DNA from 2 places in the Streptomyces sp. NPDC056160 genome. Region 1 is predicted to be linked to the other one. Evidence: riboswitches for the same ligand, from Rfam matches in the RefSeq annotation. Region 1 holds a riboswitch; the other holds the start of a gene.
What was found. A riboswitch is a leader RNA that binds a small molecule or an ion and turns the genes downstream of it on or off. The one in region 1 is predicted to bind S-adenosylmethionine.

Region 1 (15,594 bases):
ACCGCTCGCCGCGGCGCCCGATGCGGCGGAAGCTGCTGCAGGCACTGACTGCGGGCCTGGTCCTGGCGACCGCAACCGGTTGCACATACAAGGACTTCCCCCGGCTGGGTATGCCCACCCCAGCCACGGAAGAGGCTCCGCGGATCCTCTCGCTGTGGCAGGGGTCCTGGGCGGCCGCGATCGCGGTCGGCGTGCTGGTGTGGGGTCTGATCCTGTGGAGTGCTTTCTTCCACCGGCGCAGCCGCACCAAGGTCGAGGTACCTCCGCAGACCCGGTACAACATGCCCATCGAGGCCCTGTACACGGTGGTCCCGCTCATCATCGTCTCGGTGCTCTTCTACTTCACGGCCCGCGACGAGTCGAAGCTCCTCGACGAATCCAAGAAGCCCGACGTCACGGTCAACGTCGTCGGTTACCAGTGGAGCTGGGCGTTCAACTACGTCACGCCCGTCGCCGGTTCGGCGGGTGACGCGAGGACCGACAAGAACCTGCTGGCCATTCCGGACCGGTTCAAGAAGGACTTCCCGGCGAACGCCGGCGGTGTCTACGACTTCGGTACGCCGGCCACGCGGAACCCGCAGAACGGCAACCCGGGTCCGACCCTGTGGCTGCCCAAGGGCAAGACCGTCCGCTTCATCCTCACCTCTCGGGACGTCAACCACTCGTTCTGGGTGCTGCCGTTCCTGATGAAGATGGACGTCATCCCCGGCCACACCAACTCCTTCCAGGTGACCCCCAACGAGGAGGGCACCTTCCGGGGCAAGTGCGCCGAGCTCTGCGGCCAGGACCACTCCCGGATGCTGTTCAACGTGAAGGTCGTCTCGCCGGACCGTTACGAGCAGCACCTCAAGGACCTCGCTAAGAAGGGGCAGACCGGTTACGTTCCCGCCGGCATCGCGCAGACGAGCCACGAGAAGAACCGGGAGACGAACAACCTGTGAGCATCCTCAACGAACCTCAGGGTGCCGCGGCGGCAGCGGGCTCCTTCGGGAGCGAGCAGCCGGTCCGGCGCAAGCAACCCGGTAACGTCGTGATCAAGTGGCTGACGACCACGGACCACAAGACGATCGGCACGCTCTATCTGGTCACGTCGTTCGCGTTCTTCTGCATCGGCGGCGTGATGGCGCTCCTCATGCGCGCCGAGCTGGCCCGTCCGGGCCTGCAGATCATGTCGAACGAGCAGTTCAACCAGGCGTTCACGATGCACGGCACGATCATGCTGCTGATGTTCGCGACGCCGCTGTTCGCCGGTTTCACGAACTGGATCATGCCGCTGCAGATCGGCGCCCCGGACGTGGCGTTCCCGCGGCTGAACATGTTCGCCTACTGGCTGTACCTGTTCGGCTCGCTGATCGCGGTGGGCGGCTTCCTCACCCCGCAGGGTGCGGCCGACTTCGGCTGGTTCGCCTACGCCCCGCTGTCGGACGCGGTGCACTCGCCGGGTATCGGCGGCGACATGTGGATCATGGGTCTGGCCTTCTCCGGCTTCGGCACGATCCTCGGCTCGGTCAACTTCATCACCACGATCATCTGCATGCGCGCGCCCGGCATGACCATGTTCCGCATGCCGATCTTCGTGTGGAACGTGCTGCTGACCGCGGTGCTGGTCCTGCTGGCCTTCCCGGTGCTGGCCGCCGCCCTGTTCGCCCTGGAGGCGGACCGCAAGTTCGGTGCCCACGTCTTCGACGCGGCGAACGGCGGAGCCTTGCTCTGGCAACACCTCTTCTGGTTCTTCGGCCATCCAGAGGTGTACATCATCGCGCTGCCGTTCTTCGGCATCATCAGTGAGGTCATCCCGGTCTTCTCCCGCAAGCCGATGTTCGGCTACATGGGTCTGATCGGTGCCACGATCTCCATCGCGGGTCTGTCCGTGACGGTGTGGGCCCACCACATGTACGTCACCGGTGGTGTGCTGCTGCCGTTCTTCTCCTTCATGACCTTCCTGATCGCGGTCCCGACCGGTGTGAAGTTCTTCAACTGGATCGGCACCATGTGGAAGGGCAGTCTCTCCTTCGAGACGCCCATGCTGTGGGCGACCGGCTTCCTGATCACCTTCACCTTCGGTGGTCTGACCGGCGTCATCCTGGCGGCCCCGCCGCTGGACTTCCACATCTCCGACTCGTACTTCGTGGTGGCGCACTTCCACTACGTCGTCTTCGGCACGGTCGTCTTCGCGATGTTCTCCGGCTTCCACTTCTGGTGGCCGAAGTTCACCGGCAAGATGCTCGACGAGCGCCTGGGCAAGATGACCTTCTGGATGCTGTTCATCGGCTTCCACGGCACCTTCCTCATCCAGCACTGGCTGGGCGTCGAGGGCATGCCGCGCCGGTACGCCGACTACCTGTCGGCCGACGGCTTCACCGCCCTGAACACGGTGTCGACGATCTTCTCCTTCCTGCTCGGCCTGTCGATCCTGCCGTTCTTCTACAACGTCTGGAAGACGGCCAAGTACGGCAAGCCGGTCAACATGGACGACCCGTGGGGCTACGGCCGCTCGCTGGAGTGGGCGACCTCCTGCCCGCCGCCGCGGCACAACTTCCTCACCCTGCCGCGGATCCGCAGCGAATCCCCGGCGTTCGACCTGCACCACCCGGAGATCGCCGCGCTCGACCAGCTCGAGAACGCCGGTCACGGTGAGAAGGCCCTCGCTGGCGGCAAGGAGGCCGGCAAGTGAAGATCCAGGGCAAGATGTTCATCTGGCTGAGCGCCTTCCTGCTCGTCATGGCGATCGTCTATGGCGTGTGGTCGAAGGAGCCGGCCGGTACCACGGCCCTCTTCCTCTCCTTCGGCCTGAGCATCATGGTCGGCTTCTACCTCGGCTTCACGGCCAAGCGGGTCGACGCGGGCGCTCAGGACAACAAGGAGGCCGATGTCGCGGACGACGCCGGTGAGCTGGGCTTCTTCAGCCCGCACAGCTGGCAGCCGCTCGCCCTCGGTGTCGGTGGCGCGCTGGCCTTCCTGGGCGTGGCCCTCGGCTGGTGGCTGCTGTACTTCGGAGCGCCGATCGTCTTCATCGCTCTGCTCGGCTGGGTCTTCGAGTACTACCGCGGTGAGAACCGCACCCAGTAGGCCCCAGTAGCACGAACTGAAGACCGGGCAACCCGGGCACTCCGTCGAACGAGTGCCCGGGTTCCTTCTTTTCGTCGTACCTGTATCCCCCGAATGGACGACCCACCGTGCCGGAGTTGACGGAGCTACTTAGCGTGCTGCCATGAGCACCACACTGTTCTCCCGGGGCGCAAAGGCCGGTGTCAGTTGCACTCTTCTGGTGGTCGCCCTCGGCACGGGTCTGACCGCCTGCGGAGGGAACGACAACCCCCTGGCAGCCGACCCCTACGACGCGGCGGACCAGATCACCTTCAACGGTCCCACGGAGGCCGGCAAGCAGGCCGACCCGGAAAAGCCCTTGGTCATCACCACCTCGGGCTCCGACGGGCGCATCACGGACGTGACAGCCGTGGACGCCACGGGGCGGCACGTCTCCGGCGAACTGGCCGCCGACGGCCGCCGCTGGCACAGCACCTCACCCCTGGCCGCGGGCGCCCACTACACGCTGACGGTGAGGACCGAGGACGACGACGGCTCCCCCGGCCGCAAGGTCCTCACCTTCGACACCAGCAAGCCCACCACCACCAAGCGCCTGAACGTGACGTTCGGCCCGGAGGCGGGCACCTACGGGGTCGGTGAGCCCATCGTGGCCGAACTGGACCAGCCGGTGAAGGACAAGGCGCAACGCGCCGTCGTGGAGCGCGGCCTCCAGGTCGATTCCACGCCCGCCGTGCGCGGCACCTGGTACTGGGTGAACGACAAGACGCTCCACTACCGGCCCAGGGACTACTGGCCCGTCGGCGCCACCATCAAGGTGCGCAGCACGCTCCAGGACATCCGCATCGGCGACCTCCTGTACGGCGGCACCGCCAAGCCGCTGACCATCACCACCGGCAACCGCGTCGTCGCCGTCACGGACGCCGCCACGCACCGGCTGACGGTCTACAGGAACGACGAGAAGATCAAGGAGATCCCCGTCACCACCGGCAAGGCCGGTTTCGAGACCCGCAACGGCGTCAAGGTGGTCCTCGCCAAGCAGTACTTCGTGCGGATGAAGAGCTCCACCGTCGGCATCGCCGCGGGCAGTTCGGACTCCTACGACATGCCGGTGTACTACGCCACCCGGGTGACCTGGAGCGGTGAGTTCGTGCACGCCGCCCCCTGGTCCGTGGGTTCCCAGGGCAGCGCCAACGTCAGCCACGGCTGCACCGGCATGAGCACCTCGAACGCCAAGTGGTTCTTCGACAACATCCACGAGGGCGACGTCGTCCAGGTCGTGAACTCCAAGGGCAAGGCGATGGAGCTGTTCGACAACGGCTTCGGCGACTGGAACCTGCCCTGGCAGAAGTGGCTCCAGGGCAGCGCCCTGAGCTCCGGCGCCCAGTCGGCCACCCCCCAGGGGAACCCGGCCAGACTGAGCCCCCAGGGCCTCTGAGGAGGCGGCAGGACCAGGAGGGGCCCGGGACGGTACCGGCACGCGGCTTGGCCGCGTGGGCGAGCCCGGCCCGGGACCGCCCGCTGCCGCGAGGCACCGGGCCGCCCCCGCCCCTCGGACGCCCAGCCGCTCAGACCAGCGCGGGCTTGCGCAGCAACGCGGCCAGCGCGGTGGCGAACTCCACCGGGTCCACCGGCGAGGTGACCGCCGCGTCCGCACGGCTCCACGTCGCCAGCCAGGCGTCCTGGGGCCGTCCGATGAGCAGCAGCACCGGCGGGCAGCGGAAGACCTCGTCCTTGATCTGGCGGCACATGCCCATGCCGCCCATCGGTACGGCCTCGCCGTCCAGGACGCAGACGTCGATCCCGCCCCGGTCCAGCTCGGCGAGGACCGCCGCGGGCGTGGCGCACTCCACGAACTCCACCACGGGCGCGTCCTGCGCCGGCCGCCGGCCGGTGGCCAGCCGCACCTGCTCCCGGGTGTTGGCGTCGTCGCTGTAGACCAGGACCGTCGCGGTCGCCTGCATTGTTCCTCCACGCCTCTTGGGAAGACCTTGAGAAGACACAGCAAAGTGCGGGAACTTCCGGGTACCGATGGCGCGGATGCTACTCCCTCCCAGACTCGCCCAACACCGCCTGGAACACCCCTTCGATGGGCCATACGGGCTGGACACACCCCACAGACACTCCGAACGGCACCCCCCGGAGTGAGGGCGGGATAAGCGACCGACATAATGTCGGTCGTGGCGACAGCAACGACAGTAGAAACCGGGCACGCGCACCCGTCGGTCAACCGGCCGAACCTCACCAGCGTCGGAACCATCATCTGGCTGAGTTCCGAGCTGATGTTCTTCGCGGCCCTCTTCGCGATGTACTTCACCCTGCGATCGGTGACGGGTCCGGCGCACTGGAAGGAGATGGCGGACCACCTCAACGTCCCCTTCTCGTCGGCGAACACCACGATCCTGGTGCTCTCCTCACTCACCTGCCAGCTCGGCGTCTTCGCCGCCGAGCGCGGTGACGTGAAGAAGCTCCGGGGCTGGTTCACCGTCACCTTCATCATGGGTGCGATCTTCATCGGCGGTCAGATCTACGAGTACACCAGCCTGGTGAAGGAGGACGGGCTCTCCCTGTCCTCCGACCCGTACGGCTCGGTGTTCTACCTGACCACCGGCTTCCACGGCCTGCACGTGACGGGCGGTCTCATCGCCTTCCTGCTGGTCCTCGGCCGCACCTACGCGGCCAAGAGGTTCACGCACGAGCAGGCGACGGCGGCCATCGTCGTGTCCTACTACTGGCACTTCGTCGATGTCGTCTGGATCGGCCTCTTCGCCACGATCTACCTGATCAAGTAGCCGAAGAACCGATCCGAGTCCGCAAAGCATCGACGCAGAAGATCCTGACACCGGGGTAATCCGTGAAAAAGCTCTCCGCACGACGACGCCATCCGCTGGCGGCGGTCGTCGTCCTCCTTCTCGCGCTGGCGGCCACGGGGGGGCTGTACACCGCGTTCGCGCCCGCGAGCAAGGCGAAGGCCGACGACTCCGCTCAGTCCCTCACCATCGAGGAGGGCAAGAAGCTCTACCAGGTCGGCTGCGCAAGCTGCCACGGCACCGGTGGTCAGGGCACCACTGACGGTCCGACCCTGGTGGGCGTGGGCGCCGCGGCAGTCGACTTCCAGGTCGGCACGGGCCGTATGCCGGCCCAGCAGCCGGGCGCGCAGATCCCGCGCAAGAAGGTCATCTACAGCCAGGCCGAGATCGACCAGCTGGCGGCGTACATCGCCTCCCTGGGCTCCGGGCCGGCCGTGCCGACGAAGAACCAGTACAGCCCGGAGGGCGCGGACATCGCCAAGGGCGGTGAGCTGTTCCGTACCAACTGCGCCCAGTGCCACAACTTCACCGGCAAGGGCGGTGCGCTCACGCACGGCAAGTTCGCCCCGGACCTCACGGGCGTCGCCCCGAAGCACATCTACGAGGCCATGCAGACCGGCCCGCAGAACATGCCGTCCTTCCCCGACACGACCATGTCCGGGAAGAACAAGAAGGACATCATCGCGTACCTGAACGCGATCAACGGCGACCAGACGACCAACCCCGGCGGTCTCGAGCTGGGCGGCCTCGGGCCGGTCAGCGAGGGTCTGTTCGCGTGGATCTTCGGACTGGGCGCGCTGATCGCCGTCGCCGTGTGGGTCGCCGCTCGGACCGCAAAGGCCAAGAAGTCATGAGTAGCCAAGACATTCCAGAAGAGAACCTGCCTGCCGAGCAGGGCACGGCGCACGGCGCCGTAGGGGTCGCGGACGACAAGAACCCGTTCGCCGACCCGGGCCTGCCGCCCCACGAGCACCGGATCCAGGACATCGACGAGCGGGCCGCCAGGCGGTCCGAGCGTGCCGTCGCCCTGCTGTTCACGGTCTCCATGCTGGCCACCGTGGGCTTCATCGCCTCGTACGTGACCATCCCGAACGACAAGTCGATCTTCGTCTTCCCGCTCGGGCACATCAGTGCGATGAACTTCGCGCTGGGCCTGACGCTGGGTGTGGCGCTGTTCTGCATCGGCGCGGGCGCGGTCCACTGGGCCCGCACCCTGATGTCCGACGCGGAGGTCGCCGACGAGCGTCACCCGATCGAGGCGTCCCCCGAGGTCCGCGCGAAGGTCCACGCCGACTTCAAGCAGGGCGCCAAGGAGTCCGCGATCGGCCGCCGCCCGCTGATCCGCAACACCATGCTGGGCGCGCTCACCCTGGTCCCGCTCTCCGGCCTGTTCCTGCTGCGCGACCTGGGCCCGCTGCCCAAGGAGTCCCTCCGCCACACCATGTGGGCCAAGGGCAAGCGCCTGGTCAACATGAACACCAACCTGCCGCTGCGTCCCGAGGACGTCGCCGTCGGTTCGCTGACCTTCGCCAAGCCCGAGGGCCTGGAGGAGGCGAACGAGGACTTCCAGACCGAGATCGCGAAGGCGGCCCTGATGATCGTCCGGCTCCAGCCGGACAACATCAAGGACAAGCGCGAACTCGCATGGTCGCACCAGGGCGTCGTTGCCTACTCGAAGATCTGCACCCACGTCGGTTGCCCGATCTCCCTGTACGAGCAGCAGACGCACCACGTGCTGTGCCCGTGCCACCAGTCCACCTTCGACCTCTCCGACGGCGCCCGAGTCATCTTCGGCCCGGCCGGTCACGCCCTGCCGCAGCTGCGCATCGGCGTGGACAGCGAGGGGTACCTCGAGGCGCTCGGCGACTTCGAGGAGCCCGTCGGTCCTGCATTCTGGGAGCGCGGATGAGTACTACTGCGAGCAACCCGACCCGCTCGCGCGGGAAGGCACCGGCCGGCGAGAAGCTCGCCGACTGGGCCGACGGCCGGCTGGGCATCTACAGCCTGGCCAAGGCCAACATGCGCAAGATCTTCCCCGACCACTGGTCGTTCATGCTGGGTGAGGTCTGCCTCTACAGCTTCCTGATCATCATCCTCACGGGTGTGTATCTGACGCTGTTCTTCCACCCCTCGATGAACGAGGTGGTGTACCACGGCAGCTACGTCCCGCTCCAGGGACAGCTGATGAGCGAGGCGTTCAACTCGACCCTGCACATCTCCTTCGAGGTGCGCGGTGGTCTGCTCATCCGGCAGATCCACCACTGGGCCGCGCTGATCTTCCTCGCGGGCATGTTCGTGCACATGATGCGCGTGTTCTTCACCGGCGCGTTCCGCAAGCCGCGTGAGATCAACTGGATGTTCGGCTTCCTGCTGTTCGTCCTGGGCATGTTCACCGGTTTCACCGGTTACTCGCTCCCGGACGACCTGCTGTCCGGCACCGGTGTCCGCTTCATGGAGGGTGCGATCCTGTCCGTGCCGATCATCGGCACGTACATCTCGTACTTCCTCTTCGGCGGCGAGTTCCCCGGTCACGACTTCGTGGCCCGGTTCTACTCGATCCACATCCTGCTGCTGCCGGGCATCATGCTCGGCCTGGTCGTCGGCCACCTGATCCTGGTCTTCTACCACAAGCACACGCAGTTCGCGGGCCCCGGCAAGACCAACAACAACGTCGTCGGCATGCCGCTGCTGCCGGTCTACATGGCCAAGGCCGGAGGCTTCTTCTTCCTGGTCTTCGGTGCCATCGCGGCCATCGCGGCGATCGCGCAGATCAACCCGATCTGGGCCATCGGCCCCTACCGGCCGGACCAGGTGTCCACCGGCGCCCAGCCCGACTGGTACATGGGCATGGCCGAGGGTCTCATCCGCGCCATGCCTGGCTGGGAGATCAACTTCTGGGGCCACACGCTGGTCCTGGGCGTGTTCATCCCGCTGGCGCTCTTCGGTGTGGTCCTCGCCGCGATCGCGCTGTACCCGTTCATCGAGGCCTGGGTCACCGGCGACCGGCGCGAGCACCACATCCTGGACCGCCCGCGCAACGTCCCGACCCGCACGGCCTTCGGTGCCGCGTGGATCGCCTGGTACTTCGTGCTGCTGGTCGGTGGTGGAAACGACCTGTGGGCCACCCACTTCCACCTGTCGATCAACGCCATCACCTGGTTCGTCCGCATCGCGTTCTTCCTGGTGCCCGTCGTCACGTTCGTCGTCACCAAGCGGATCTGCCTCGGCCTGCAGCGCCGGGACAAGGACAAGGTGCTGCACGGCCGCGAGTCGGGCATCATCAAGCGCCTGCCGCACGGTGAGTTCATCGAGGTCCACGAGCCGCTCAGCCAGGAGCAGCTGTACACCCTCACGGCCCACCACCAGTACGAGCCGGCCGAGATCGGCCCGACGGTCGACGAGAACGGTGTCGAGCGCAAGGTCGGCGGTACGGAGAAGCTGCGCGCCAAGCTCAGCAACGCGTACTTCGGTGAGGACAGCCAGATCGCGAAGCCGACCGTCGAGGAGTACAAGGAGATCACGAGCGGCCACGGCCACCACTGATCGCTTAACCCTGAGCGTCGCCACGCCACGGTCGAAGGGCCCCGTCCGAACCCCGGACGGGGCCCTTCGCCCTGCCCGGGGCTGGATAGGGTGGAAGGCGATACGACAGATACGTCCGGGCGTCCCGGACACCGATTCAGGAGCGGCTTATGAGCGCTGTGACCCCCGCTGGAGGCGACACCGCGGCGGGCCGTTCCTGGCCCCGGATGCTGAACGGTCTGCTGGAGGGCCGGAACCTGGCCGCCGACGACACTGCCTGGGCCATGGACCGGATCATGGGCGGCGAGGCGACGGACGCCCAGATCGCGGCCTTCGCGGTCGCCCTGCGCGCCAAGGGTGCGACCGTCGAGGAGATCACCGGACTCGTCCGCACGATGTACGAGCACGCGAACGTGATCCAGGTACCCGGCGCCACCGTCGACATCGTCGGCACCGGCGGCGACGGCGCCAAGACGGTGAACATCTCCACCATGTCCTCGATCGTCGTCGCGGGCACCGGCGCCAAGGTCGTCAAGCACGGCAACCGGGCCGCGTCCTCCGCGTCCGGGGCCTCCGACGTGCTGGAGAAACTCGGCGTCAACCTCGACCTGACCCCGCGACGGGTCGTCGAGGTCGCCGAGGAGGCCGGGATCACCTTCTGCTTCGCGGTGAAGTTCCACCCGGCGCTGCGCCATGTCGGCGCCGCCCGCGGGCAGTTGGGCATCCGTACGGTGTTCAACCTGCTCGGCCCGCTGACCAACCCGGCGAAGGTGAAGGCCCAGGCGGTCGGTGTGGCCGTGGCGCACGAGGCGCCGATCGTGGCGGGTGTCTTCGCCGAACGCGGCAACTCCTCCCTGGTCTTCCGTGGCGACGACGGGCTCGACGAGCTGACCACCACCGCGACCTCGCGGGTGTGGGTCGTCCGGGACGGCGAGGTCACCGAGGAGGCCTTCGACCCGCGCGACGTCGGTCTGGAACTGGTGCCGGTGGAGGCCCTGCGCGGCGCGGACGCCTCCTACAACGCCGAGGTCGCCCGACGCCTGCTGGACGGCGAGAGCGGCCCCGTTCGGGACGCCGTGCTGCTGAACTCGGCGGCGGCCCTGGTCGCCCTGGAACCGGGTTCCGGGACGCTGGCGGAGCGGATCCGGGCCGGGATGGAGCGGGCGGCCGAGTCGATCGACTCCGGGGCGGCACGGCGCACGCTGGAGCGCTGGGTGGCCGCGAGCAACGCCTGAGGCGTGCGGTGCGACGCAGGGCGCAGTCCACGATCCGGACTGCGCCTTGCGCGCACAAGATCGTATGGCAGGATGTTGGACCAGGTCATGAGTGACAGCCATATGGCCCCGGCCGGCTGTCCGGCAACCCTCCGTCCGTGGCGGGGTGCCCCGGGTGAAGACCAGGTCGTAGGCAGCGAGGTCTACGGCAAGCGCGGACCCCTCGCGTCACCAGGGGTCCTGGTCGTACGAGGGAGCCTTCCGTGAGCAAGCGAATGCGTTAGGGCGTCGAGCCCCGCCTCCGCACATCCTTTTTCACCTTCGCCGCGCTGGAGCTGTGTCCGCTCGCGCGGTGATTCCACCTGCTTTCACGGGAGTTCCCCCATGTCTGTCTCCAGCGTTGCCGCCGACCAGTCCGTTTGTGCCCCGCTGCCCGTTCTGGGGCGAGATGTCACCGTGCCGCTGGTGACCGGTGGCGAGGTCAGCTACGCCGCCCTCGACTACGCGGCCAGCGCCCCCGCGCTCCAGCGGGTCTGGGACGACGTGGCGGCGTACGCGCCGTACTACGGCAGCGTCCACCGCGGCGCCGGTTACCTCTCGCAGCTCTCCACCGACCTCTTCGAGAACGCCCGGCGCACGGTTGCCGAGTTCCTCGACTGCCGCGCGGACGACCAGGTGGTGTTCACCCGGTCCACCACCGACTCCCTCAACCTCCTGGCCCGGGTGGTCCCGGCGGACTGCCGGGTGTTCGTCTTCGAGACCGAGCACCACGCCTCGCTGCTGCCGTGGCGGGACGCGCAGGTGACCTACCTCAATGCCCCGCGCACCCCCGAGCAGGCCGTGGCCACCCTGGATCGGGCCCTGGCCGACCGTGAGCCGCACGGCCCCGCCCTGGTCTGCGTCACCGGCGCCTCCAACGTCACCGGTGAGCTGTGGCCCGTACGGGAGCTGGCCGCCGCCGCGCACGCGCACGGCGCCCGGATCGTCCTGGACGCCGCCCAGCTCGCCCCGCACCACCCGGTGTCCGTCGAGGACCTCGACGTCGACTGGGTCGCCTTCTCCGGCCACAAGCTCTACGCCCCCTTCGGCTCCGGCGTGCTGGCCGGGCGCGCGGACTGGCTGCGCGCGGCCGAGCCGTACCTCGCGGGCGGTGGCGCCAGCCGCCGGGTGACGCGGCGCACCGACGGGGGAGTGGACGTGGAGTGGCACGACAGCGCCGCCCGCCACGAGGCCGGCTCGCCGAACGTCATCGGCGCCTACTCCATCGCCGCGGCCTGCAAGGCGCTGACCGAGGCCGGGTTCGACACGCTGGTGGCCCGCGAGCAGTACCTCGTCGGCAAGGTCCGCGAGGGGCTGGCCGCGGTCCCGGAGGTCAAGGTGCTCTCCCTGTTCGGGGACGACGCCCCGCGGGTCGGCGTGATCTCCTTCGTCGTGGAGGGCTGGAACAGTTCGCACTTCGCCGCCGCGCTCTCCGCCGAGTACGGCATCGGCGTCCGCGACGGCCTGTTCTGCGCCCACCCGCTGGTGCGCACCCTGCTCGGCAGCGACCCGCAGACCCAGGGCGAGTGCGGCGCCCCCGAGGCCGCGCCCGGCGAGAAGTCCCTGAACGCCATCCGCGTCAGCTTCGGCGCCGGCACCCCCGACGAGCACGTGGAGCGCTTCGTGACGGCGGTGCGGGAACTGGTGGCCGAGGGTGCGAAGTGGTCGTACCGCACGGAGGACGGCCGCTGCGTCCCGGCCGTGTGAGGCCCGGCGCCCCGGACGCGGTGTCCGCAGGGTGGTGTCCAGGAGGCGGTGTTCAGGCGGTCAGGAGTCAAGACCGATCGCGAACGCCGCCTCCAGGTCGTGCTGCGAGTATGTACGGAAGGCGACGTGCGTGTCCGTGGCCTCCACGCCGGGGATCTTGCTGATCCGGCCCGGGATGATCTCCGCCAGGTCCTCGTGCCGGCCCACCCGCACCATGGCGATCAGGTCGTACGTCCCGGTGACGGAGAAGACCTCGCTCACGCTCTCCAGCGAGGCGATCCGCTCGGCGATCTCGGGGATCCGGTCTACGCTGGTCTTGATGAGGACGATCGCGGTGATCACGGCTGGTTCTCTCCCTCGGAGGCCGGAGCAGGGGTGACCTTCACTCTAGTCGGCCGCCCGAACCTGGCCCACGCGTAGCCGAAGCCGAGCGCGAAGCCGATGACGTGGGCCAGGTAGGCCACGCCGGGCCCGTCGGCCGCCCGTCCCGCCGCCAGCCACTGCAGGGCCGCCCAGAACGGCAGGACGACCCAGGCGGGCAGGCGCAGCGGCAGGAAGAAGAGGAACGGCAGCACGCTGGTGACCCGGGCCCGCGGGAAGAGGTACAGGAAGGCGCCGAGCACCGCCGAGATCGCGCCCGACGCCCCCACCAGGGTCTGGACGGAGTCCGCGTGGGCGCCGGCGTACCCCAGCAGGGCCAGGTAGCCGCAGCCGACGTAGAACAGCGTGAACTCGACGCGGCCCACGCGTTCCTCGGTCATCGCGCCGAAGACGTACAGGAAGAGCATGTTGCCGAGCAGGTGCACCCAGCTGCCGTGCACGAACAGGGCCGTCGCGGGGGTGAGCGCGGCCCGCGCCGAGCCCGTGAAGAGGTCGGCGGGGATCACGCCCCAGTGCCGGAAGTAGGCCTGCTGGGCCCGCACCAGGGCGTCCCCGGTGCCGTAGGCGGGGACGAGGCCCGCCCCAGGGCCGCTCGCGAAGGCCGCGCAGCACAGGACGATCAGGGTGGTCGTCACCGGCGCCGGTGTGGTCCGTGCCGCTCTGAGGGCCCTGACCGCCCGGGCGGCGGCAGCGTTCCTGTAGCTGATCATGTGCACAGAGCATGACGCAACGGGACGCATCAGCACAGATCGCCTCGCCGCCGTGGACAGCCGGGCGCCGAGGGGCCCCCAGGCCGTAGGGTTACGAGCCGGCGCACCGGGAAGCCGGCGCGTCACGGACTCCGGAAGGAAAGTGAGCAGCCCCGATGACGGTTCCCCTGCCGACCGCCACGACGCGGTGGCGCTGCACCCTCTGCGGCAACCTCACCCGTTTCGACGTGACGCGCTCGTCGAAGGTCGTCGAGTACGTCCATCTCGACCTTGCCGGAGAGCCCACGGTCGAGGAGCGCGAGATCGTCAGTGAGACCATCGAGTCGGTGCGCTGCCGCTGGTGCAACGCCGTGGACAAGGTCGAACTCGTGGACAGGCCGGGCACCGGCTCCTGAGCGGAGCGGGCCCGCACAGGTGACCCCGCGGGGGTCCCGTGAGGCATTGGGGTGACGGATGGTGGAGACACAAGGCGGGGAGCCGGGCGACGGCGCCGCCGAGGTGCTCGACCGTCCGCTGCCCGACGGCGTGCGCCGCCGGGTCGTGCAGATCGTGGCCGACGCCTTCGGCCGGCTGACCGTGAGCGAGCTGCCCGCGCAACTGCGCCAGTACGCCCGGTTCGCGCCCAACCGCCGGGCCAAGTTCGCGGGCAACGCGATGGCGGCGGCGCTGGAGACGGACGCGCTGTTCCGGCAGCGGGTCGGGGAGAAGTTCCGGGAGGCGCAGGAGGAGTTGTGCGGCGCTCTCGACGCCGGCTCGCCGCCCCCGGCCGCGGACCCGCTCGACGTGGCCGCCGCGGCCTACGTCCTGCGCCCGGCGGGCTGGGTGAAGCTGGTGACCGCGGCCGGCGAGGAGGCCCTGCGGGCGCACGCCGAACGCGCCGACGAGGAGAACCGCGCCGAGCTGGAGCGGCTGCGCCGGCAGGTGGCCGCCACCCGCGAGCAGACCCGCGCCGAGACCGAACGGCTGCGCGCCGACCTGGACGCGGCCCGCAAGGAGGCCGAGTCGCTGCACCGCAAGCTGCGCGCGGCGCTCAGCGACGTCAAGCGCGGCGAGGCGGCGCTGCGCAAGCTGCGCGGCGAGACCGAGGCGGTGCGCGCCGAGGCGCAGGTGCAGGTGTCGGCCGCCGAGAGCGAGAACCGGCGGCTCAAGGCCCGCCTGGGCGAGGCGGAGGCCGCTCTGGAGGCCACCCGCAAGGCAGCCCGCGAGGGGCGCAGCGTCGAGGACATGCGGGTGCGGCTGCTGCTGGACACCGTGCTCGACGCCGCCCAGGGGCTCCGGCGTGAACTGGCCCTGCCACCGGTGTCCGTACGGCCCGCCGAGACCGTGGACGCGGTGGAGCCGGGCCGCATGACACCGAAGGACATCGCCGCCCGGGCGCTGTCCGAGCACGACCCGGCGATCCTCGACCAGTTGCTTGCGCTGCCGCAGGCGCACCTGGTCGTCGACGGCTACAACGTCACCAAGACCGGCTATCCGCAGATGCCGCTGGAGAAGCAGCGCCTCAGGCTCCTCGGGCAGCTCTCGCAGCTCGCCGCGCAGACCGGCGCGGAGGTCACCTGTGTCTTCGACGGGGCCGAACTGGCCGCGCCGGTGCTGCTCGCGCCGCCGCGCGGAGTGCGGGTGCTCTTCTCCAAGCCGGGTGTCACCGCGGACGAGTTGATCCGTCAGCTGGTGCGCGCCGAGCCGCCGGGCCGGCCGGTCATCGTCGCCTCCACCGACCGTGAGGTGGCCGACGGGGTGGCCCGGGCGGGAGCGCGTCCAGTGGCGTCGGCGGTGCTGCTGAAGCGGCTGTCACGCGGCTGAAGTTCCCTCACCGCGCGGCTGAGGGGCCTGCCCGACTGAAGGGCCTGCCCCACGACTGAAGGGCCTGTCCGCGGCTGACGGGCCTGTCCGCGGTTGAATTCGGGCAAAAGGCAATCTACTCCTCATTCGCAACGTAGAGGTTTGATGCCCGAATTGACGGAACCGTCACGCGACGTAGCGTCAACCGTGCCTCACTCGTCGTGAGTTGCGTGCAAAGAATGCGCACTGTGACGGGATTTCTTGGTGGGAGGATTTGAATTCATCACGATGAGGTCACTAGGGTCTGGCTTCGAACCTCCGAGCGGGTGGTCACTCACAAGAAGGAGCTCGCTTCCGTGGCGTCCCACCGTCGACCCAAACAGC
Region 2 (15,594 bases), on a different contig from region 1:
CGACCTGAGGCGGGCCCTGGACCTGCTGGAGGAGAGCGTCTCGCAGGAGCGGCCCGCCACCCGGTGCGCCGAGCATCCCGGCGGTCCCGTCGACCAGGACGCGCCCGACCTGTGCCTGCTGTGCGAGACCCGGCGCCGCGCCGCCCGCCGGGCCCGGTACGACGGCGGCCCCCGGCGCCCGCCCCTGCCCGCCGACGAACCCGCCCCCACCCGCTACGGCGTGCGCGAGGACCGGCCGCAGCCCCAGCAGCGCTGGCTGCCGGAACTGTGGAACGGCCGGGAGTGGCAGCTGTGCGGCACCCCGCGCCGCGAGCGGCGCGAGGCGGAGCTGTTCATCGCGGCGCAGCTGCGCGCGCCCCGCGCGGCGATGGCCTACCGGCTCGTGCACGAGTTCACCGACTACGAGGTGGTCCGGATGTGGGGTACGCCCGTGCGCGTGGACGTCGAGCCGATGGGCAACGTGTAGCCGCCCGCCCCCTCGCCGGGCCGGTGCGGGCTACGCCTTGACCTGGGGCGCCATCGCCTCCCCGGCCGCCGCCACCGGTGTGCCCGCCGCCGCGGCGCCCCGGCCGGGGATGAAGGCGGCGATGAGGAAGCCCAGCAGGGCGGCGCCCGCGCCCAGCGCCAGGACGGTGCGGAAGCCGTTCTCCGAGGGCAGCGCGTAGGGGCCGAACCGCGTGGTGAGGTGGGCGAGGACCACACCGGCGACCGCGCTGGCGGTGGACGTGCCGATGGAACGCATCAGCGTGTTGAGGCTGTTGGCGGCGCCCGTCTCGGAGGCGGGCACGGCGCCCATGATGAGCGTGGGCATCGCCCCGTAGGTGAAGCCGATGCCCGCGCTGATGACGCAGGGCGCCAGCACGAAGTGCCACACCTGGTCCATGAGGACGATGTTCAGACCGTACCCGGCGGCCACGACGAGGGCGCCGGTCATCAGGGTCACCTTCGGTCCCCGCGCCCGCGACAGGGACGCCGAGAACGGGGCGACCGCCATCATCACCAGGCCGGAGGGCGCCATCACCAGGCCGGTGGTGAGCAGCGACTTGCCGAGGCCGTAACCGGTCTGCGCGGGCAGCTGGAGCAGCTGCGGGATGACCAGGGACATCGAGAACATCCCGAAGCCGATCGCGATGGAGGCGAGGTTGGTCATCAGCACCTGGCGGCGGGCGGTGGTGCGCAGGTCGACCAGCGGGGCCGGCACGCGCAGTTCGTAGACGCCCCAGGCGAGCAGGATCACGACCGCCGCGGCGAACAGGCCCAGGGTCAGGCCGCTGCCCCAGCCCCAGTCGGCTCCCTTGGAGACCGCCAGGAGCAGACACATCAGGCCTGCCGCCATACCGGCGGCGCCCACGGCGTCGAACCGGCCGCCGGAGCGGACCTCCGACTCCGGTACGAGCACCCGTACGAGGACCGCCGCGACGGCGCCCAGGGCCGCCGAGGCCCAGAACAGCACGTGCCAGTCGAAGTTCTCGGCGATGACCGCGGCGGCGGGCAGGCCGAGGGCGCCGCCGACGCCGAGGGAGGCGCTCATCATCGCGGTCGCCGAGCCGAGCCGCTCGGCGGGCAGTTCGTCGCGCATGATGCTGATGCCGAGCGGGATCACACCGGAGGCGAGGCCCTGGAGGGCACGCCCGACGATCATCGGGGTGAGCGAGTCGCTGAGCGCGGCGGTGATCGAGCCGATCACCAGCATGCCCAGGCTGAGCAGCAGGATGCGGCGCTTGCCGTACATGTCGCCGAGACGGCCCATCACGGGGGTCGCGATGGCGGCGGCGAGCAGGGTGGCGGTGACGACCCAGGCGGCGTCCGACGCGGAGGCGTGCAGCAGCTTCGGCAGCTCCGAGACGATCGGGATCACCAGGGTCTGCATCAGCGAGACCACGATGCCGCCGAAGGCCAGGACGGCCACGATGGCGTTGGGTCTGGGCAGGGCCGCGGCCGCGGTGGGCCGGGTGGGTCCGTCGGACATGGAAGAGGTCTCCGTCGCGCGCAGGTGTACTTGACTCAAGCAACCATAATTCCATTTGATTGACTTAAGCAAGCTAAATGCGGGCGCGCCTCGGCCGGCCGCCCCCGCGCCCAGGGGGACGGCCGGCCTGCCCCGACGCCCGGCCGGCCTGCCCTGACGCCCGGCCCGGCCCGCTCTGCCGGCCGGGCCGGCTCAGCTCAGGGTGGCCAGCGCCGCGGCGTCGAACGGCTTCAGCTCCGCGAAGCGGTCACCGAGCACCTTCGCCGCCCACTCGGGGTCCTGGAGCAGCGCCCGCCCCACGGCCACCAGGTCGAACTCGTCGCGCTCCAGCCGGTCCAGCAGGTTGTCGATGCCGCCGACCGCGGCGCCCTCCCCCTGGAGCCCGCGGAGGAAGTCGCCGCCGTCCAGGCCGACCGAGCCGACGGTGACGACCGGCCTGCCGGTGAGCTTCTTCGTCCAGCCCGCGAGGTTGAGGTCCGAGCCCTCGAACTCCGGGAGCCAGTACCGGCGGGTGGAGGCGTGGAAGGCGTCCACCCCGGCCGCCGCCAGCGGGGCCAGGATCGCCTCCAGCTCCTGCGGTGTCCCGGCGAGCCGGGCGTCGTAGGCCTCCTGCTTCCACTGCGAGTAGCGGAAGAGGACGGGGAAGCCGGGCGAGACGGCCGCGCGGACCGCCTCGACGACCTCCGACGCGAACTTCGTCCGCGCCACCGGATCGCCGCCGTAGGCGTCCGTACGGCGGTTGGTGCCGGCCCACAGGAACTGGTCCAGCAGGTAGCCGTGGGCGCCGTGGATCTCCACGCCGTCGAAACCGATGCGCTCCGCCGCGCCCGCCGCCTCGGCGAAGGCCCCGATCACGTCGTCCAGGTCGGTCCGCGTCATCGCCCGGCCGCTCCCGGTGCCGTCCGGGCGCAGCCCGGAGGGGCCGACCGGCGGCGCGTCCGGGAACGGGGGCCTGCCCTCCCGGCGGACCATGCCGACGTGCCACAGCTGCGGCACGATCGTGCCGCCCGCGGCGTGCACGGCCTCGGCGACGCGTGCCCAGCCCGCGAGCTGCTCCTGCCCGTGGAAGCGCGGCACCCTGCTGCTCGCACCGGCCGAAGGGTGCCCGACGTACGTGCCTTCGGTGATGACCAGCCCCACCCCGGCGGCGGCCCGGCGGGCGTAGTAGGAGCACACGTCCTCACCCGGGACCCCGCCGGGCGAGAACTGGCGGGTCATCGGGGCCATCGCTATCCGGTTGGGGACGGTCAGGCCGTTGAGGGTGACGGGCCGGGAGAGGATGCGGGCCGCGCGGGAGGCGGACTGCGGCCCGGGAACGGATCCGGGGGCGGTGGTGTCGGTCATACGAGGGGCTCCTCGGAGGGACGGCGAAGACCTGCCAACTGCATACCGCATGGTATGTGGACGTGTCCCCGCCCCCTCTTCCAGGGCGCGCCCCACGGTGTGCCCCCGGCACGCCCGAGGGCGGCACCCCCTGTCGCCAGGGAGTGCCGCCCTCGGAAAGGACGAGCCCGATCCGTGCGGATCAGAAGTCCATGTCACCGCCCGGCATGCCGCCCGGAGCGGCCGCGGCGGCCTTCTCCGGCTTGTCGGCGATGACGGCCTCGGTGGTCAGGAACAGCGCGGCGATGGAGGCGGCGTTCTGCAGGGCGGAACGCGTCACCTTCGCCGGGTCGATGATGCCCTCGGCAACCAGGTCGACGTACTCGCCGGTCGCGGCGTTCAGGCCGTGGCCCGGGGTCAGGTTGCGCACCTTCTCCACCACGACACCGCCCTCGAGGCCGGCGTTGACGGCGATCTGCTTCAGCGGGGCCTCGAGCGCCAGCTTGACGGCGGCGGCACCGGTGGCCTCGTCGCCGTCCAGCTCCAGCTTCTCGAACACCTGGGAGGCCTGCAGCAGGGCCACGCCACCACCGGCGACGATGCCCTCCTCGACGGCCGCCTTGGCGTTGCGCACGGCGTCCTCGATGCGGTGCTTGCGCTCCTTCAGCTCGACCTCGGTGGCGGCACCGGCCTTGATGACGGCCACGCCGCCCGCGAGCTTCGCCAGGCGCTCCTGGAGCTTCTCGCGGTCGTAGTCGGAGTCGCTGTTCTCGATCTCGGCGCGGATCTGGTTCACCCGGCCGCCGACCTGCTCCGAGGAGCCGGCACCGTCGACGATGGTGGTCTCGTCCTTGGTGATGACCACCTTGCGGGCCTTGCCCAGCAGGTCGAGGGTGGCGTTCTCCAGCTTGAGGCCGACCTCCTCGGAGATGACCTCGCCGCCCGTGAGGATGGCGATGTCGCCGAGCATGGCCTTGCGGCGGTCGCCGAAGCCCGGGGCCTTGACGGCGACGGACTTGAAGGTGCCGCGGATCTTGTTGACGACCAGGGTCGACAGGGCCTCGCCCTCGACGTCCTCGGCGATGATCAGCAGCGGCTTGCCCGACTGCATGACCTTCTCCAGGAGCGGGAGCAGGTCCTTGACCGAGGAGATCTTGGAGTTGGCGATGAGGATGTACGGGTCCTCGAGCACCGCCTCCATGCGCTCCATGTCGGTCGCGAAGTAGGCGGAGATGTAGCCCTTGTCGAAGCGCATGCCCTCGGTGAGCTCGAGCTCCAGACCGAAGGTCTGCGACTCCTCGACGGTGATGACGCCTTCCTTGCCGACCTTGTCCATGGCCTCGGCGATCAGCTCGCCGATCTGGGTGTCGGCGGCGGAGATGGAGGCGGTGGAGGCGATCTGCTCCTTGGTCTCGACCTCCTTGGCCTGGTCGAGCAGGGCGGCGGAGACGGCCTCGACGGCCTTCTCGATACCGCGCTTCAGGGCCATCGGGTTGGCGCCGGCGGCCACGTTGCGCAGGCCCTCGCGGACCAGGGCCTGGGCGAGCACGGTCGCGGTGGTCGTACCGTCACCGGCGACGTCGTCCGTCTTCTTGGCGACTTCCTTGACCAGCTCGGCGCCGATCTTCTCGTACGGGTCCTCGAGCTCGATCTCCTTGGCGATGGAGACACCATCGTTGGTGATCGTGGGGGCGCCCCACTTCTTCTCGAGGACGACGTTGCGGCCCTTGGGGCCGAGCGTCACCTTGACGGCGTCCGCGAGCTGGTTCATGCCGCGCTCGAGGCCGCGCCGCGCCTCCTCGTCGAACGCGATGATCTTGGCCATGTGAAGTGGTCCCTCCAGGACTGGGGGTGATTCCTTCGGACCGCGCCCGCGCCCGCGACGGACGGCTCGCCGGCCCTGTGGTTCCTTGCCCCACACGGCCTGCGGGCCTCACCGACCCGGTCCTTCGTTGTCACTCTCACCTTCAGAGTGCTAACGCAATGATTAGCACTCGGCATGGTCGAGTGCAAGCGCCTGCGGGGTGGACCCGCAGTGGATCAGCCGGGGGCGAACGGAGGCGTACCGGCGTGGCCCGGCGAGGCGGGGACGGACGAAGGGCCCGCACCCCCGAGGGAGGTGCGGGCCCTTCGCGTGAAGTACGTTCAGGCGGTGACGCGAACCATGTCGGCCTGCGGGCCCTTCTGACCCTGCGAGATCTCGAACTCGACCCGCTGGCCCTCTTCCAGCGTGCGGTAGCCGTCCATCTGGATCGCGCTGTAGTGGACGAAGACGTCCGCACCACCGTCGACCGCGATGAAGCCGTACCCCTTCTCCGCGTTGAACCACTTGACGGTGCCCTGAGCCATGCCTAACTCCCCTATTACTGGCCCTTGCACAGATCCGCACTTCGCGGATCCGGGTCAGACCTCACCCCCCGTGGATCGGGGGCGTGCGCCGGAACGCGTCGACCGCGGCTGAATGTATCTGTCCAACTGCCGTCTGCAACAGGTCAATCGGACGAGAATTCCGGGCGGGAGCGGTCCGGAATGTGACGAGAATTCAGCCGAACTCAGGGCAAGTCGGGCCCCATAAATCACGACAAATGCCGCAGAATACCCGCGGATTTTGGCTGCTTCTCATCGGCGGACGGCAGGAATCACCAGGCGCTCACCCCGGAGATCCAGGGGCGCGTTCCCCAACTCTACCGTGCTCAATCCCATGGAATTACCCCCTCCGCTTCTCTTGCGGAGGGGGCAATTCGCGGCACGCTCGGTCACCGCCATTACCGAAGGTAATGATCAGCCGCCGGCGACCGCCGGAATGATCGAGACGCCCGCGCCGTCGGGGGTGACCGTCTGAAGGCCCTGCTCGAAGCGGACGTCGTCGTCGTTGACGTAGACGTTGACGAAGCGGCGCAGCTTGCCCTGGTCGTCCAGGACGCGCGCGGCGATGCCCGTGTGGTTCTTCTCCAGGTCGGAGATGACGTCGGCGAGGGTGGCGCCCTCGGCGCTCACCTCGGCCTGTCCGCCGGTGTAGGTGCGCAGGATGGTGGGGATGCGAACGGTCACGCTCATGATGCGAGGCCAGCCTCTCGGAAGGAGTCCAGGGTCGGGCGGATGGTGGCGGTCAGGCCGGTGCCGGCCACCGCGTCCAGGGTCTTCAGGCCGTCACCCGTGTTCAGGACGACGGTGGTCTTCGTCGGGTCGAGGACGCCGGCCTCGATCAGCTTCTTCGTGACGCCGACCGTCACGCCGCCCGCGGTCTCCGCGAAGATGCCCTCGGTGCGGGCGAGCAGCTTGATCGCGTCGACGACCTGCTCGTCCGTCACATCCTCCACCGCTCCCCCGGTGCGGCGCGCGATGTCCAGGACGTACGGGCCGTCGGCGGGGTTGCCGATGGCCAGGGACTTGGCGATGGTGTTCGGCTTCTGCGGCCGGACGACGTCGTGCCCGGCCTTGAAGGCGGTGGACACCGGCGAGCAGCCCTCGGCCTGCGCGCCGAAGACCTTGTACGGCTTGTCCTCGACCAGGCCGAGCCGGACCAGCTCGCGCAGGCCCTTGTCGACCTTGGTGAGCTGCGAGCCGGAGGCGATGGGGACGACGATCTGGTCGGGCAGCCGCCAGCCGAGCTGCTCGCAGATCTCGTACGCCAGCGTCTTGGAGCCCTCGGCGTAGTACGGCCGCAGGTTGACGTTGACGAAGCCCCAGCCCTCGCCGGCCGGGTCGCCGATCAGCTCGGAGCAGAAGCGGTTCACGTCGTCGTAGTTGCCCTCGATGCCGACGAGTTCGCCGCCGTAGATCGCGGCCATGACGACCTTGCCCTGCTCCAGGTCGTGCGGGATGAACACGCACGAGCGCAGGCCGGCGCGGGCGGCGGCGGCGCCGACGGCACCGGCGAGGTTGCCGGTGGAGGAGCAGGACAGGGTGGTGAAGCCGAAGGCGCGGGCGGCCTCCAGGGCCTGGGCGACGACGCGGTCCTTGAAGGAGTGCGTCGGGTTGCCGGAGTCGTCCTTGACGAAGAGCTTGCCGGCGTCGACGCCGAGTTCGGCGGCGAGGTGGTCGGCCTGGACGAGCTTGGTCCAGCCGGGGTTGAGGTTCGGCTTGCCGGCCACGTCGGCGGGGACGGGCAGCAGCGGGGCGTAGCGCCAGATGTTCGCCGGGCCGGCCTCGATCCGCCCCCGCAGCTCCTCGGTGTCGTAGGCCGAGAAGTCGTAGGCGATCTCCAGCGGGCCGAAACACTCCTCGCAGGCGAAGACCGGGCCGAGGGGCACACGGTGGCCGCACTCGCGGCAGCTGAGCGCCGCGGCGGGACCGAGGTCGACGGTGGAGTCGGTGCTGCTTGCAACTGTCTGCACAGCCATGTGAGGCGAGGCCCTTTCTCCTCATCTTCCTCACGACGCATCTCGCCGTGAGACGGATTTGGCACCTTCCCTAGCCGGGAGCCTCGCGGTGGCGACCGGAGCGCCGTCGTGCGGCGATCCGTCGGTACGAGACCGGCTGGAGGGTTGCCGGGGCTTCATCGGGCCGTGTCCCTCTGCCCCTCTGGATGAGCGGTATTCGGTTGTGGTCACGCGGTTGTGGTCACGCGGTTGTGGTCATGCGGTGACGGGTCGCGGCGACCCCGGCATGCGAGCGTCGTCCGCGTTGTTCAAGACTGTAACCGACGGCCCGGACGGGGAGAGATGGTCGTCCGAACCGCGAGACAGATCACACGATGATGTGATCCGGGCCGGGCAGCGGGCCGCGGCGAGACGAGCAGGAGCGAGGAGTCACCGACCGTGCTGGAAGAAGTCGAGCGCTGGCTGAGGACACGGTCCTGGTCCGTCGCCGATCGACCGCTCGACGGCGTCCTGGCCGCCAAACGGGCGAGCGGCTCCGCCGTCAGCGTCGTGCTGCCCGCGCTGAACGAGGAGGAGACGGTCGGGGACATCGTCGCCGTGATCCGCCGCGACCTGATGGCGCGGGCCCCGCTGGTCGACGAACTCGTCGTGGTCGACTCCGGCTCCACCGACCGCACCTCCCAGGTGGCCGCCGCGGCGGGCGCCCGGGTCGTGCACCGCGACGCGATCCTCCCCCGCATCCCCGCGGTGCCCGGCAAGGGCGAGGTGCTGTGGCGCTCGCTGCTGGTGACGCGCGGGGACGTCGTCTGCTTCGTCGACGCCGACCTGCGGGAGTTCTCCGCCGACTTCGTCACCGGCATCGTCGGCCCGCTGCTCACCGACCCGGAGGTGCAGCTGGTCAAGGCCATGTACGACCGTCCCCTGGGCACCGCCGCCGGGCAGGGCGGCCGGGTCACCGAACTGATGGCCCGCCCGCTGCTCAACATGCACTGGCCGCAGCTGGCCGGATTCGTACAGCCGCTCGGCGGCGAGTACGCGGCCCGCCGCGCCCTGCTCGAACAGCTGCCCTTCCCCGTCGGCTACGGCGTGGAGCTGGGCATGCTCGTCGACGCGCTGCACCTGGTCGGCCTGGACGCGCTCGCCCAGGTGGACGTGGGCGAGCGCATCCACCGCCACCAGGACGGACAGGCCCTCGGCCGGATGTCCGCCGCGATCTACCGCACCGCCCAGCTCCGCCTGGCCCGCGGCCACCTGATCCGCCCCACGCTCACCCAGTTCGAACGGGGCGAGGACGGCTTCGAGCCACGGACGTACTCCGTCGACACGGAGGAACGGCCCCCGATGACGGAGATCGCGGAGTACGCGGCACGGCGGGTGGCCTGAGCGGGCCTGGTACGGCCCCGGCGGGCCCGGGGCGGACGGCCGGAAGTACCCCCGGCCCGCTCCCGCGTACGTTTGAGCGTTCGAGACCCGGGCTAGGTTGAGGACCATGGCTGCAACGCACGGTGCCGAGGTGCTGGTCGCCTCCAATCGCGGGCCGGTCTCGTACGAACTGGACGAGGACGGTTCCCTGCACGCGAAACGCGGTGGCGGAGGGCTGGTCTCCGGGCTCTCCGCGATCGGCCCGGACGCGGGCGCGGTGTGGGTGTGCGCCGCGCTCGGCGACGCCGACCGGGAGGCCGTACGGCGCTTCGAGGACGGCCGGCGGCTGCCGGCCGAGGACACCGGCGGTCAGCGGGTCCGGATGCTCGACATCGCCCCGGACGTCTTCTCCGACGCCTACAACGGCATCGCCAACTCGGTGCTGTGGTTCGTGCACCACATGCTCTACCAGACCCCGCTGGAACCCGTCTTCGATACGGAGTTCCGGCGGCAGTGGGCGTCGTACGAGGCCTACAACCGGGCGTTCGCCGAGGCGCTGGCCGAGGAGGCCGCCGAGGGCGCGGCCGTGGTCGTGCAGGACTACCACCTGACGCTCGTCCCGGGCATGCTGCGCGATTTCCGGCCGGACCTGCGGATCGGGCACTTCTCGCACACGCCGTGGGCGCCGGTGGACTACTTCCGGATGCTCCCCGACGACATCGCCGAGCAGGTGCTGCGCGGCATGCTGGGCGCGGACCGGCTGGGCTTCCTCACCCAGCGGTGGGCGGACGCCTTCGCCCAGTGCTGCGAGACGCTGGCCGGCGGGCTCGGCGGCACCCGCGTGGGGGTGCACGGCCTGGGCGCGGACGCGGAGTTCCTGCGCGAGCGCTCACACCGGGCCGACGTGAAGGAGCGGATGGCGGCGCTGCGCGAGGAGATCGGCGCCGCTCCGGACGGCGGCGCGCGCAGGACGATCGTCCGGGTGGACCGCACCGAGCTGTCGAAGAACATCGTGCGTGGGCTGCTGGCGTACCGGCAACTGCTCGAGGACCGCCCCGAGTGGCGCGAACGGGTGGTGCACATCGCCTTCGCCTACCCCTCACGGCAGGACCTCGCCGTCTACCGGGAGTACACGGCCGAGGTGCGGCGGCTGGCGGAGGAGATCAACCAGCGGTTCGGCACGCCCGGGTGGACGCCGGTCGTCCTGCACGTCAAGGACGACTTCGCCCGCTCGCTGGCGGCCTACCGGATCGCCGACGTGGCGCTGGTCAACCCCATCCGGGACGGGATGAACCTGGTCGCCAAGGAGGTACCGGTGATCTCCGACTCGGGGTGCGCGCTGGTGCTGTCACGGGAGGCGGGCGCGTACGCCGAGCTGGGCGGGGACGCGCTGGTGGTGAACCCCTACGACGTGGCGGGCACGGCGGCGGCGCTGCACGAGGCCCTGAACATGCCCGGGACGGAACGCTCCGAACGCACGAACCGCCTGGCCGCGGCAGCCACCGCGCTCCCCCCGGCCCAGTGGTTCCTGGACCAGTTGCACGAACTGAACGCGGGCTGAACCGGCGGCGCCGCCGTGCCCCGGGCTCCGGGGCCGGGGGCCGGGGCCGGGGCCGGGGCCGGGGCCGGAACTCGCCGGGGCCCCGGGGGTCACATGTGGGCCGCCAGTGCCCCCAGCAGTTGCACCACACCCGCCGGGCCCGGTACCACCAGGTCCGCGCGGTCCGACAGTTCGGTCACCTCCGTGCTGCCGCTGCACACGAGGACGCCCGGCAGGCCGTCGGAGCGGAGTTTGTCCAAAGCGGTGAAGGCGGGCAGGTCTCCGAGGTCGTCACCGGCGTAGAGGACGGAGCCGGCGCCGAGGTCGCGGACGTACTCCAGGAGGGCGACGCCCTTGTCCATGCCCGGCGGGCGCAGTTCGAGGACCATACGGCCCGGTTCGACGATCAGGCCGTGCCGGGCGGCCAGGTCGGCGAGCGGGCCGCGCAACGCGTCGAAGGCGGCCTGGGGGTCCTGGGCGCGGCGGGTGTGGACGGCCAGGGAGCGGCCCTTCTCCTCGATCCAGGTGCCGTGCCAGGCGCCGATCCGGTCGAGGAAGCCGGGCAGTTCCGCGCGGACGGCGGCGACGCCGGGGTGCGGGGCCGGGGCGGTGACCGTCGCGGTGGCCGCGTCCCAGCGTTCGGCGCCGTAGTGGCCGAGGACGACGAGGTGGTCGAGGCCGGCCACACCGGCGAAGCCGCCGTGGCGCACCGCGACCCCGGCGGGGCGGCCGGTGACCACGACCACGGCGGCCACCTTCGGGGCGAGCGCGGCCAGGGCCAGCACCGCGTCCGGGTGGGCCCTGGCCCGGTCCGGGTCGGGCACGATCGGCGCGAGCGTGCCGTCGAAGTCGAGCGCGATCACCGCGCGTTCCGGGCGTGCGAGCAGCGCGGCGAGCCCGTCCCGCCCGGCCCGGGTGACCGGGGTCGGCAGGGCGGGGGCGTCGGGGGCGGGGTTGGTCGGATCCGTGTCGTGGCCCATACGCCGAACCTATCCACACACGGCCGGGCCCACTCCTCGGCGGCGGCCGTGGCTCAGCGCTCGGACCGCCGCGCGTCGCGCACCCGGCGCAGCCGGTTGACCGTCACCGGGTCGTGCGCCAGCGCGCGCGTGTCGTCGAGCAGGGCGTTGAGGAGCTGGTAGTAGCGGACGGGGGAGAGGCCGAGTTCCTCGCGTATCGCGCGTTCCTTCGCGCCGGGGCCCGTGAAGCCGCGCCGCTCCAGGGCGAGGATGTCCCGCTCCCGTCCCGCGAGGCCCGGCTCCCGCACCCCGTCCGGCTCGTCGCTCACGTCCATACGGGCACCGTAACCCTCACCGCCGACAGTGGCCCAGGAGCCCCTCGGGCCGGCCCCCGCCCCTGAGGCTCACCCCGCGCTCTCCTTCGCCTCCGCCTGTGAGGCCTGGGTCTGCAGTTGGTTGAGGACGCCCGTGGGGTCGCCGCCGGGGGTGACCGTGCCGCCGATGCGCTTCTTGATCTCGGCGCTGACCTGGGCCCAGGACGTCTTGCCCGCCGGGTAGAGCTGGGCGAGTGACAGTTCCTGGAGGAAGGGCCACAGGTTCTTGTCCTGCGGGGCCGCGGCCATCGCCTCGGACGCGGAGGTGGTGACGGGCAGCAGGTCGTACTCGCGGGAGAAGTCGAGGACGTTCTTCTCGCTGTAGACGAAGTCGAGGAAGTCGCCGACCTCCTTGCGGTGGCCGTTCTTCTTGAAGGCCATCATCCAGTCGGTGACGCCCATGGTGGCCTTGGGCGTGCCGTTCCTGCCCGGCACCGGCACCATGCCGAACTTCACGCCCGCCTGCGTGGCCTTCTGCATCAGCGTGGGGTGGCCGTTGAGCATGCCGACCTGGCCCTTGGCGAAGGCGTCGAAGGCGTCTGCGCGGTTGAGCTTGCCGGGGGCGACGGGGCCGGTCAGACCCTTGCCGACCAGCTCGTCCCTGAGCCAGGTGAACGTCTCGGCGTTCTGCGGGGAGTTGATCGTGTACGTACCGATGTCGTCGGTGTAGCCGGCACCGCCGCTGAGCAGCCACTGCATGGTCTCGGCCTGCGCCTCCTCGGGGCCGAGCGGCAGCGCGTACGGGTACTTCACGCCCTTGGCCTTCAGGGCCTCGGCGTCGGCGGCGAGGTCGTCCCACGTCTTGGGCGGGGTGAGGTTCGCCTGGGAGAAGAGCGTCTTGTTGTAGAAGAGCACGCGGGTGGAGGCGGCGAACGGGATGCCGTACTGCAGGTGCCGTACCTGCCCGGCCTCGGAGAGCTGGTCGAGGAAATCGGCCTGCACGGCTATGGAGAGCAGGTCGTCGGCCTTGTAGAGCAGGTCCTGGGCCGCGTAGTCGGCGTACGCGCCGATCTGGGCCATGTCCGGCGGGTCACCGGCGTCGACCATCTCCTTGACCTTGCGGTCCACGTCGGTCCAGGAGTAGACCTTGACGTCGACCTTCACGCCCGAGTGCTGAGCTTCGTAGGCCCGGGCCAGTCGGTCCCAGTACTTCTGCGAGCCGTTGGCCGAGGAGTCGCCGTAGTCCGCGGCGACCAGGTGGAGGGTGACGTCGGAGGATCCGGTGCTCCCGCAGCCGCCGAGAACCGAGGTCATCCCCAGCGCGGACGCCGCCGCGATCATTCCTGTCCTACGCCGCTGCACCGTTTTCCCGCCCCAACCGTCTCGTGTTCACCATGCGGACAAGATAGGTCTACACCAGCGCAGTGGACTAGACCTCTCGCGGGTCGAAGGGCCACACTGTCCCCTGTGAGACACGTCATCGCGCTCGATGTGGGCGGCACCGGCATGAAGGCCGCACTGGTCGATGAGAACGGCGGGCTGCTCCACCAGGCGCGCCGGCCCACCGGCCGCGAGCGCGGCCCCGACGCCGTCGTCGAGGGCATCCTCGGCTTCGCCGCCGAACTGCGCGCGTACGGCGCCGGGCGCTTCGGCGAACCGGCCGCGGCCGCAGGCGTCGCCGTCCCCGGCATCGTCGACGAGGAGCAGGGCGTCGCCGCCTACTCGGCCAACCTCGGCTGGCGCGACGTACCCCTGCGCGACCTGCTCGCGAAGCGGCTCGGCACCCCCGTCGCCCTCGGCCACGACGTGCGCACCGGCGGACTCGGCGAGGGCCGGATCGGTGCGGGCAAGGGTGCCGACCGGTTCCTGTTCGTCCCGCTGGGCACCGGGATCGCCGGCGCCATCGGCATCGACGGCCGGGTGGAGGCGGGCGCGCACGGCTTCGCCGGCGAGATCGGGCACATCGTCGTCCGGCCCGGCGGCATCCCCTGCCCCTGCGGACAGCACGGCTGCCTGGAACGGTTCGCGTCCGCCTCCGCGGTCAGCCTGGCCTGGGCCGAGGCCTGCGGCGAGATCGGCGCGGACGCGGCGGACTGCGCCAAGGCCGTGGAGTCCGGCGACGCACGGGCACAGGCGGTGTGGCAGGAGGCCGTGGACGCCCTCGCGGACGGCCTGGTCACCGCGCTCACCCTGCTGGACCCGCGCACGCTGATCATCGGTGGCGGACTCGCCGAGGCCGGGGAGACACTCTTCCGCCCGCTGCGGGAGGCCGTCCGACGCCGGGTCACCTTCCAGAAGCTGCCCACGATCGTCCCCGCGGCCCTCGGGGACACCGCCGGATGCCTGGGCGCGGGCCTGCTCGCCTGGGACCTCCTCGCCGCAGCCGCCCCGGCCCCCTCTCCTTCCCCTTCCACGACTGACCGGAGGTAGCCACCAGATGGCCCCCAGCAAGGTTCTCGACGGAGCCCGGGTGGTGCTGCCCACCGGGATCGCGGACGGCGGTCGCGTGATCGTCGACGGCACGCGGATCACCGACGCCGCCCCCGAGCACGCCGAGACCGTCGACGTCACCGGGCACTGGCTCGTCCCCGGCTTCGTCGACCTCCACAACCACGGCGGCGGCGGCGCGGCCTTCTCCGGCTCGGCCGACGACGTCATGACCGCCGTCCGCGCCCACCGCGCCCACGGCACCACCACCGTCGTCGCCTCCACCGTCACCGACGACATGAAGATCCTCACCCAGCAGGCCGGACTCCTCTCCGAGCTGGCCGAACAGGGCGAGATCGCGGGCATCCACTTCGAGGGACCGTTCATCTCCCCGTGCCGCAAGGGCGCCCACTCCGAGGCGCTGCTGCGCGAGCCCGACCCCGCCGACGTGCGCAAGCTGGTCGACGCGGCCCGCGGCCACGCCAAGATGGTCACGCTCGCCACCGAACTGCCCGGCGGCCTCGACTCCGTACGGATGCTCGCCGAGCACGGCGTGATCGCCGCGATCGGGCACACCGACGCCACCTACGAGCAGACCGTGGCGGCGATCGACGCCGGAGCCACCGTCGCCACCCACCTGTTCAACGCGATGCCGACGCTCGGCCACCGCGCCCCCGGCCCGATCGCCGCCCTCCTGGAGGACGAGCGGGTCACCGTCGAGCTGATCAACGACGGCGTCCACCTGCACCCCGCCGCCCTGGAACTGGCCTTCCACCGCGCGGGCGCGGCCCGGGTCGCCTTCATCACCGACGCCATGGACGCCGCCGGCTCCGGCGACGGCCGCTACCTGCTCGGCCCGCTGGAGGTCGAGGTCACCGACGGAGTGGCCCGGCTCGTCGAGGGCGGCTCCATCGCGGGCTCCACCCTCACCCTGGACCGTGCGTTCCGGCGCGCGGTCACCGTCGACCGGCTGCCGGTCGAGGACGTCGTACGGGCTCTGTCCGCCAACCCGGCCCGGCTGCTCGGCATGGACGACCGCGTCGGCTCCCTGGAGCCCGGCAAGGACGCCGACCTGGTGCTGCTCGACGAGGACTTCGTCCTCAAGGGCGTGATGCGGCGCGGCGAATGGGTGGTCGATCCCCGACTGGGCTGATCCGTCCGCCCCCGCGACCGCCCGGCCGGACGCGGTGACCGGTACGAGGGGTGGGCGGCACGCCGTCCGTTTGGCATGATCGAAACTCCGGCGGACGGCCGGAGCTTCGTGACAGGCGTACTTGCGTGACTAGCGCACCTACTGGGGGAGGCCGGCCCACGTGATCCTCACGGTCACGCTGAACACCGCTCTCGACATCACCTACCGGGTGCGGTCCCTGCGGCC

Region 2: linked by a shared signal. The riboswitch ahead of thrC (threonine synthase) and the one ahead of ACFC02_RS16500 (aminotransferase class V-fold PLP-dependent enzyme) in region 1 are both predicted to bind S-adenosylmethionine.

Annotation. Positions count from the first base shown of each region.
Region 1 covers NZ_JBHJUW010000038.1:7,085-22,678, forward strand. Annotated here, with positions in the region: gene coxB (cytochrome c oxidase subunit II) at 1-941, shown strand, start outside; gene ctaD (cytochrome c oxidase subunit I) at 938-2,674, shown strand; gene ACFC02_RS16460 (cytochrome c oxidase subunit 4) at 2,671-3,069, shown strand; gene ACFC02_RS16465 (Ig-like domain-containing protein) at 3,212-4,483, shown strand; gene ACFC02_RS16470 (hypothetical protein) at 4,614-5,009, opposite strand; gene ACFC02_RS16475 (heme-copper oxidase subunit III) at 5,217-5,837, shown strand; gene ACFC02_RS16480 (c-type cytochrome) at 5,900-6,709, shown strand; gene ACFC02_RS16485 (Rieske 2Fe-2S domain-containing protein) at 6,706-7,764, shown strand; gene ACFC02_RS16490 (cytochrome bc complex cytochrome b subunit) at 7,761-9,398, shown strand; gene trpD (anthranilate phosphoribosyltransferase) at 9,548-10,612, shown strand; SAM riboswitch class IV at 10,696-10,812, shown strand; gene ACFC02_RS16500 (aminotransferase class V-fold PLP-dependent enzyme) at 10,976-12,337, shown strand; gene ACFC02_RS16505 (Lrp/AsnC family transcriptional regulator) at 12,398-12,679, opposite strand; gene ACFC02_RS16510 (rhomboid family intramembrane serine protease) at 12,676-13,428, opposite strand; gene ACFC02_RS16515 (hypothetical protein) at 13,584-13,823, shown strand; gene ACFC02_RS16520 (NYN domain-containing protein) at 13,882-15,231, shown strand; gene ACFC02_RS16525 (NlpC/P60 family protein) at 15,567-15,594, shown strand, end outside.
Region 2 covers NZ_JBHJUW010000004.1:87,613-103,206, forward strand. Annotated here, with positions in the region: gene ACFC02_RS02645 (hypothetical protein) at 1-466, shown strand, start outside; gene ACFC02_RS02650 (MFS transporter) at 497-1,969, opposite strand; gene ACFC02_RS02655 (NADH:flavin oxidoreductase) at 2,162-3,313, opposite strand; gene groL (chaperonin GroEL) at 3,495-5,117, opposite strand; gene ACFC02_RS02665 (cold-shock protein) at 5,438-5,641, opposite strand; gene ACFC02_RS02670 (MoaD/ThiS family protein) at 6,074-6,349, opposite strand; gene thrC (threonine synthase) at 6,346-7,635, opposite strand; SAM riboswitch class I at 7,654-7,827, opposite strand; gene ACFC02_RS02680 (glucosyl-3-phosphoglycerate synthase) at 8,053-8,997, shown strand; gene ACFC02_RS02685 (trehalose-6-phosphate synthase) at 9,104-10,537, shown strand; gene otsB (trehalose-phosphatase) at 10,627-11,496, opposite strand; gene ACFC02_RS02695 (DUF3263 domain-containing protein) at 11,550-11,810, opposite strand; gene ACFC02_RS02700 (ABC transporter substrate-binding protein) at 11,880-13,130, opposite strand; gene ACFC02_RS02705 (ROK family protein) at 13,257-14,219, shown strand; gene nagA (N-acetylglucosamine-6-phosphate deacetylase) at 14,227-15,369, shown strand; gene ACFC02_RS02715 (1-phosphofructokinase family hexose kinase) at 15,530-15,594, shown strand, end outside.